Regions from separate parts of the Bounagaea algeriensis genome, predicted to be linked through region 1. Evidence: riboswitches for the same ligand, from Rfam matches in the RefSeq annotation. Region 1 holds a riboswitch; the other holds the start of a gene.
What was found. Region 1 has a riboswitch for glycine ahead of gcvH (glycine cleavage system protein GcvH). Riboswitches for the same ligand answer to the same signal wherever they lie in the genome.
Positions count from the first base shown of each region.

Region 1 (3,496 bases):
ATCGGACGGCCGCGGAACCGGTGGGCTGCTCGCCGGCTTCCCGCGAGTCAGTCGTGCTGGGCCCACTGCCCGGCCAGCAGCTGGACGAGCAGTGCCGACCGCACGTCCGGATCGTCCAGGTCGAGCTGCAGGAGCTCGTCGATCCGCCGCATCCGGTACCGGAACGTGTTCGGATGCACCCGCAGTTCGCGGCTGGCGCGCCGCGGCTCCGCCGGATGCCGCAGGCAGGCGTGCAGCGTGGCCACGTAGTCCGAACCGTGCCGGCGGTCGTGCTCGCGCAGCGCCGCGAGCGACCCCAGCTCGCCCACCCCCGCGTCCGTGGCCGCCCCGGCCATCCGCGAGAGCACCAGCGCCGGCCAGTGCTCCTCGTACACCGCCACCCGCGCACGGGTGAGCCCGCTGCGGGACAGCCCCACCAGTTCGTCGGCCTGCCCGCGGGAGGTGGAGAGATCGGCGACCCCGAGGGCCGTGCCCACGCCGATGAGCGGACGCGGCTCGATGTCCCAGCCGGCCAACGTCTCCCGCAGCATGCGCCACCCGCCGGGACCGGAACGCTCCGGTACCACCGCGTACAGCAGGTTGCCGATCTCCGTGACCAGCGGGTGCGGCCCGACCCCGCGGGTGACCCACTCCCAGAGGCTCAACCGGTGCCCGGCGTCCGGCCCTTCCTGCGCGGGCACCTCGATCGCCACCACGCGGTGCGGCTCGTTGGACACGGCCAGCTCCGCCGTCGCCGCGCGCCACCCCTCACCGCCCTGCAGCAGCAGGCGCACCTGCTCGGCCGAGCGCTGCCGCTCCGCGTCGGCCACCGCGCGCCAGCGCAGCAGGCGCAGCGCCACGAGCGGGGCGGTGTCGGCGAAGGCGGTGGCGCGCTGCTCGGAGACCTCCTCCGGCACGACCGCCCACATCGACCCCAGCAGTTCACCGCCCATCCGGATGGGCACCACCAGACGCGGCAGCGTGCCGTCCTGCTGGGCGGGCACGAACACGGCCGAGCCGGACTTGCTCAACTGCCGGAACGTGCCGCGGGCGCGGAACTTGGCGAGCACCTCGTCCGGCTGGCGCCGTCCCATGATCGTCGAGACGCGCGCCGGGTCGATCCGGTCCTGCCGCGCCGAGTGCGCCAGCACCTGCGAATGCGCGTCCTCGATCGTGACCGGCGCGTCGACGACGTCGGCGACCGCATCGGCCACGCGGAACAGATCGCCCAGACCCGGCAACCCGGTGAACGCGCGCGCCTCGCCGGCGACCGCAGGGGCGTCCGGCTCCTCCCGGCCGCCGGTTTCGGCCAGCGCGGCGCGCACGAGCCACACCAGCTGCGCCCACGACGTGCCGGGCAGCACCTCCACGAGCGCGAGCCCGGCCTCCTGCGCGGCCGTGCGCACCGCCTCGTCCCCGGGCCACGGCGTCTTGCACAGCAAGCCGGCCGCGCCCCGCTCGGCGCACTCGGTGACGAGCCCGACCACCTCGCCGCGGTCGTGGCACGCCACGCCGAGAACCAGATCACCCCCGGTGATCGTGATGTCGGCCTCAGCGATGACGACGTCGCGCACGCACGGGGACGCGTCCGGCAGGACCGCCGCACGCAGCAGCGTCGGGCCCACCCGCTGCACGAGCGCGGAGAGTTCCAACATGAGCTGCCTCACTGGAGCGGCGGATCGAAAGCGAGGTGGGCGTGTTGACAGCCCGCCGCCTCCGTTTATGGTGACCACACCGACAATCGCACAAGCCGAGGATCCCGAGCGGGAGAGACCCCGAGCGCCCCCTGGGCGCCGGGGCGCCGAAGGAGCAAGACTCCCCGCAAACTCTCAGGCCCCATGACCGCTCGGGGAAGGTGACTCTGGAAAGCCGGCATCACCGCTGATGCCGCACCCACGGTGCAAGCCGCGCACGCGGCGAAGCTCTCAGGTTCCGCAACAGAGGGGGAGGCCCATCCCGGGCAGGCGGCTGCGCACTGACCACGGCCTGCCCAGACGACGAACGGACGGAGCCTCCCGACATGACGTTGCCGAGCGAACTGCACTACACCGAAGAGCACGAATGGCTCTCCGATTCCGGTGAGGTCACCCGGGTCGGCATCACCGAGCACGCCGCCGACGCCCTCGGCGACATCGTCTACGTCCAGCTGCCCGAGGTGGGCGAGCGGATCGAGGCCGGGCAGTCCTGCGGCGAGCTCGAGTCCACGAAATCGGTCAGCGACCTCTACGCGCCGGCGACCGGCGAGGTCACCGCCGTCAACGAGGCCGTGGTCGACGATCCGGCGATCGTCAACTCGGACCCGTACGGTCAGGGGTGGCTCATGGAGGTGCGCGTCACCGAGATGGGCAAGGTGCTCACCTCGGAGGAGTACCAGCAGCTCATCGGGTAGATCTTGAGACGACCCGGGCGGACGGTGCTCGACCGGCCACCGTCTGCCCGGGATCCACGAGCCACCGGCCGCCGGTGCACCGTTCCGCCCGCGTCCACCGCGGTGCCGCTGCACGGGAAGGACCAGTGCGACACCGCGGCTGCTGCGACCGGGCGCGGTCCCGCGGCCCGACAGCACAACAGGGGGACCGATCAATGGCGATCAGCGTCTTCGACCTCTTCTCCGTGGGAATCGGACCGTCGAGTTCGCACACCGTCGGCCCGATGCGCGCTGCGCGCATGTTCACCGAACGTCTCGAGCGGGACGGCGCCCTGCCCGCGGTCGCACAGGTGCGAGCCGAGCTGTTCGGCTCGCTCGGCGCCACCGGAGCCGGCCACGGCAGCCCGAACGCCGTGCTGCTCGGACTGGAGGGCAACGCTCCCGAAACGGTCGACCCGGCCGTCGGCGACGAGCGCGCGGCGGAAATCCGGAGCAGCGGCAGCCTGCGGCTGGCCGGCACCCGCGAGATCCCGTTCCAAGTGGACCGCGACCTCGTGCTGCACCGGAAGGAATCGCTGCCGGTGCACCCCAACGGCATGCGGTTCACCGCCACCGACCCCTCCGGTGCGGAGCTGGCCAGTGCCGACTACTACTCCGTGGGCGGCGGTTTCGTCGTCGACGAGCAGGCCAGCGGCACCGACCGCATCGCCGCGGACGCGACGGCCGTGCCCCTGCCGTTCCACAGCGGTGAGCAGCTGCTGCACACGGCCGTCGAGCTGGGCCTGCCGATCAGCGAAGTGATGCGCGCCAACGAGATGTCCTGGCGCAGTCCGGACGCGGTGCGCGAAGGCCTGCTGCACATCTGGCACGTGATGCGCGAGTGCGTCGACAACGGGTGCCGCGCCACCGGCCACCTGCCCGGCGGGCTGAAGGTGCGTCGCCGCGCGGCCGACCTGCGGGCGAAACTGTCCGATGAGGACGACTCGACGGAGTGGGTCGGGTTGTACGCGCTGGCGGTCAACGAGGAGAACGCCGCCGGCGGTCGCGTGGTGACCGCGCCGACCAACGGCGCCGCCGGGATCGTGCCCGCCGTGCTGCACTACTACGCGCGGTTCGTCCGCGGCGCCGACGAGGACGGCATCGTGCGCT
Region 1 covers NZ_CM137102.1:3,731,985-3,735,480, reverse strand. The annotation lists gene ACVGV2_RS16985 (helix-turn-helix domain-containing protein) at 48-1,634, opposite strand; glycine riboswitch at 1,734-1,834, shown strand; glycine riboswitch at 1,839-1,922, shown strand; gene gcvH (glycine cleavage system protein GcvH) at 2,000-2,368, shown strand; gene ACVGV2_RS16975 (L-serine ammonia-lyase) at 2,563-3,496, shown strand, end outside.

Region 2 (3,496 bases), 440 kb from region 1:
CGAAAAGCCCTGGCCGATCTCGCCGAGCACGTTCTCCTCGGGAACGCGCACGTCGTCGAACACCAGCGAGGCGGGTTGACGCTCCCACTCGCCCATGATGTCGATGGGTTCCGAGGTCCAACCCATGTCGCGGTCGACGAGGAAGCAGGTCACCCCGCCGTCGGCGCCCTTGGACTTGTCGGTGACGGCGAAGACCATGGCGAAGTCGGCGTCGATGCCGCCGGTGATGAAGGTCTTCTCGCCGTTGATCACCCACTCGTCGCCGTCCTTGCGGGCGGTGGTGCGGATGTTCTTCGCGTCGGACCCGGCGCCGGGCTCGGTGATGGCGAAGCAGGACTTCCGGGTGCCTTCGATGGTGGGCAGCAGGTAGCGCCGCTTCTGCTCCTCGTTGCCGTGGTAGAGGATGTTGTCCGCGTCGCCGCCGAACTGGAACGGCACGAACGTCCGTCCCAGCTCGATCTGGATCAGCGCCGTCAGCACGGCCGGCAGGTCCATCCCGCCGTACTCCTCGGGGGTCTGCACGCCCCAGAACCCCGCCTCGCGCGCCTTGTTCTGGAGGTCGGCCTGCTCCTGCTTGGTCAGTCCCCGCGCACCGGCGCGTTCCCGGTCCAGCACTTGCTGCTCCAGCGGCATGAGCTCGCGCTGGACGAAACGGCGCACCCAGTCGCGCACGTCGCGCTCGGTGTCGGACAACGAGAAGTCGACCATTGACCTGCCCTTCCGTGTGACGTACTAACTAACAACGTTAGTTTTATGGCAGCCTAGAGTCCCTCGAACCGCCCTCGCAAGAGGCGTTCCCCCAGGCCAGCAACGTGGAGAAACCGTGCCCCGTCCGAGCCGTCCCCTCCTGACGACCGAACGCATCGCCCGGGTCGGCCTCGAGATCATCGACGCCGAAGGGCTCGAGGCGCTGTCCATGCGCCGCCTGGCCGAACGCCTCGACGTCCGCGCGGCGTCGCTGTACAACCACGTGCCGAACAAGGACGACCTGCTGCACACGATCTCCGACGAGGTCATGACCCAGGTCGACGTCTCCGACTTCGAGACCGACTGGCCCACCGGCCTGCGCACGTGGGCGCGGTCCTACCGCGCCGCCCTGCGCGCCCACCCCAACCTCGTGCCGTTCCTGGCCTCCGGCCCGGCCCACCGGGAGAACGCGTTGCGCCGCGCCGACCGGGTGCACGGCGGGCTCGTGCGGGCCGGCTGGCCGCAGCGGTACGCGACGATGATCGGCGCGTCGACGAAGTACCTCGTCGTCGGCTCGGCCATGGCCTCGTTCGCCGAGGGCTTCCCCGCCGACGCGAGCATCTACGACGAGCGATTCCCGCACCTCGACCGCGCCCACCTGCTGCCGCAGCACACAGAGATCGACGCGGACAGCTTCGAGCTCGCCCTCGGGGCCCTCATCGACGGGCTGCGTGAGGTCTACCGCACCCTCGCCGCGACGACGCCCGAGGACGCGGTGTCGGCACCGCAGCACCCGCGCCGACCTCCGCGCGCAACCGAGTGAGATCAGCCTCGCGTTGTGGTTGACTGCCCGCGGGGTCCTCCGTAGCGTCACGCTCTGTCCAGAGAACAACCTGCCCGGGGGGCAACCTGTCCAGGCAACGCCCGGGCAGCTGGTCCACAACCGAACACCGCGCCGTTGACTCCGTGCGGGAGAGCTCCCGGCCCGTCGGGACGCCGAAGGAGCAAGCACTCCCCAGCAAACTCTCAGGCACCACCTACCGCACGGCACGAGGCGCAACGGGAGGAAAGCAGGAGCGGACCGCTTCTCGCCCACGGTGCAAGCCGTCGACGACGGTGAAACTCTCAGGCCCATGACTCCAGGGGAGACCGCCCGACGTGCGTACGACCGCGCAGGTGGCGAACGCAGCGGTCCGATTACGCTGGCAGGATCCGATTGCGCAGTTTCGGACCCGCGACCGCCGACCGGCGCCGCCCCCAGGAGGAGTCCAGACACGATGACGTCACCGAGGCAGACGCCCCTGCACCGGATCCACGAGGAGCTGGGCGCGACGTTCACCGACTTCGCCGGCTGGCAGATGCCGGTCCGGTACTCCGGCGACACCGCCGAGCACAACGCGGTGCGGGGCAGCGCCGGGCTGTTCGACCTCTCGCACATGGGCGAGCTCCACATCCGCGGGCCGCAGGCCGCGGAGGCCTTGGACTACGCCCTGCTGGCCCACGCCTCGGCGATCACGCCCGGCCGCGCGCGCTACACGATGATCTGCAACCACGACGGCGGCGTGCTCGACGACATCATCGTCTACCGGCTGCGCGAGGACGAGTACCTCGTCGTCGCCAACGCCGCCAACGCCGGCACCGTCTCCGCGGCACTGGCCGAGCGCACCTCCGGGTTCGAGGCCGAATTCCACGACTACTCGCACCGCTACGCGCTCATCGCGCTGCAGGGGCCGAACGCGGCTGCGATCCTCGCCCCGCTGACCGAAACCGACCTGTCGACCGTCAAGTACTTCGCCGGGTACTACGCCACCGTGGCGGGCTGCGAGATCATGCTCGCCCGCACCGGATACACCGGCGAGGACGGTTTCGAACTGTTCACCGCGCCGGAGGACGCCGAGTCGATCTGGCAGGCGCTCACCGAGGCCGGCGCGGGCTACGACCTCAAGCCCGCCGGACTGTCCTGCCGGGACACGTTGCGGCTGGAAGCGGGTATGCCGTTGTACGGCAATGAGCTCAGCGTCGAGTTGACGCCGTACCACGCCAATCTCGGCCGGGTGGTCAAACTCGACAAACCCGATGACTTCGTGGGCAAGGCCGCGCTGGCGAAGGTCGCCAAAGGCCCCACCGACCGGACGTTGGTGGGCCTGAGCACCGACCAGCGGCGCGCGCCGCGACACGGGTACTCCGTGCTCGACCCCGAAGGCAACGAGATCGGCGAGGTCACCAGCGGTGCGCCCTCCCCCACATTGGGGCACCCGATCGCGATGGCCTACGTGGACCGCGCGCACAGCCAACCGGGCACCGCGCTGAACGTGGACGCGCGCGGCAAGTCGCTGCCGGTGGAGGTGGTGGAACTGCCGTTCTACCGCCGCGGCAACTAACAACAGCGCCGTTCGACCAGAGGTCCGCAGGGCCGTCGCAGACAGAAATCAGGAGGCAACACCAAATGTCCACACCGGACCTGTTCAACGACCAGCTTGCTGCGGTGGATCCGGAGGTGGCCGCAGCGGTCGGTTCCGAGCTGGGGCGGCAGCAGAACACGTTGGAGATGATCGCCTCGGAGAACTTCGCATCGCGGTCGGTGCTGGAGGCTCAGGGGTCGGTGCTGACGAACAAGTACGCCGAGGGCTATCCGGGCAAGCGCTACTACGGCGGCTGCGAGCACGTCGACGTCGTCGAGCAGTTGGCGATCGACCGGGCCAAGGAGCTGTTCGGCGCGTCGTTCGCGAACGTGCAGCCGCACTCGGGGGCGCAGGCCAACGCTTCGGCGATGTTCGCGCTGCTGTCGCCGGGCGATACGATCATGGGG
Region 2 covers NZ_CM137102.1:3,289,297-3,292,792, forward strand. The annotation lists gene ACVGV2_RS14980 (acyl-CoA dehydrogenase family protein) at 1-708, opposite strand, end outside; gene ACVGV2_RS14985 (TetR/AcrR family transcriptional regulator) at 824-1,510, shown strand; glycine riboswitch at 1,647-1,740, shown strand; glycine riboswitch at 1,741-1,837, shown strand; gene gcvT (glycine cleavage system aminomethyltransferase GcvT) at 1,965-3,068, shown strand; gene glyA (serine hydroxymethyltransferase) at 3,134-3,496, shown strand, end outside.
Region 2: linked by a shared signal. The riboswitch ahead of gcvT (glycine cleavage system aminomethyltransferase GcvT) and the one ahead of gcvH (glycine cleavage system protein GcvH) in region 1 are both predicted to bind glycine.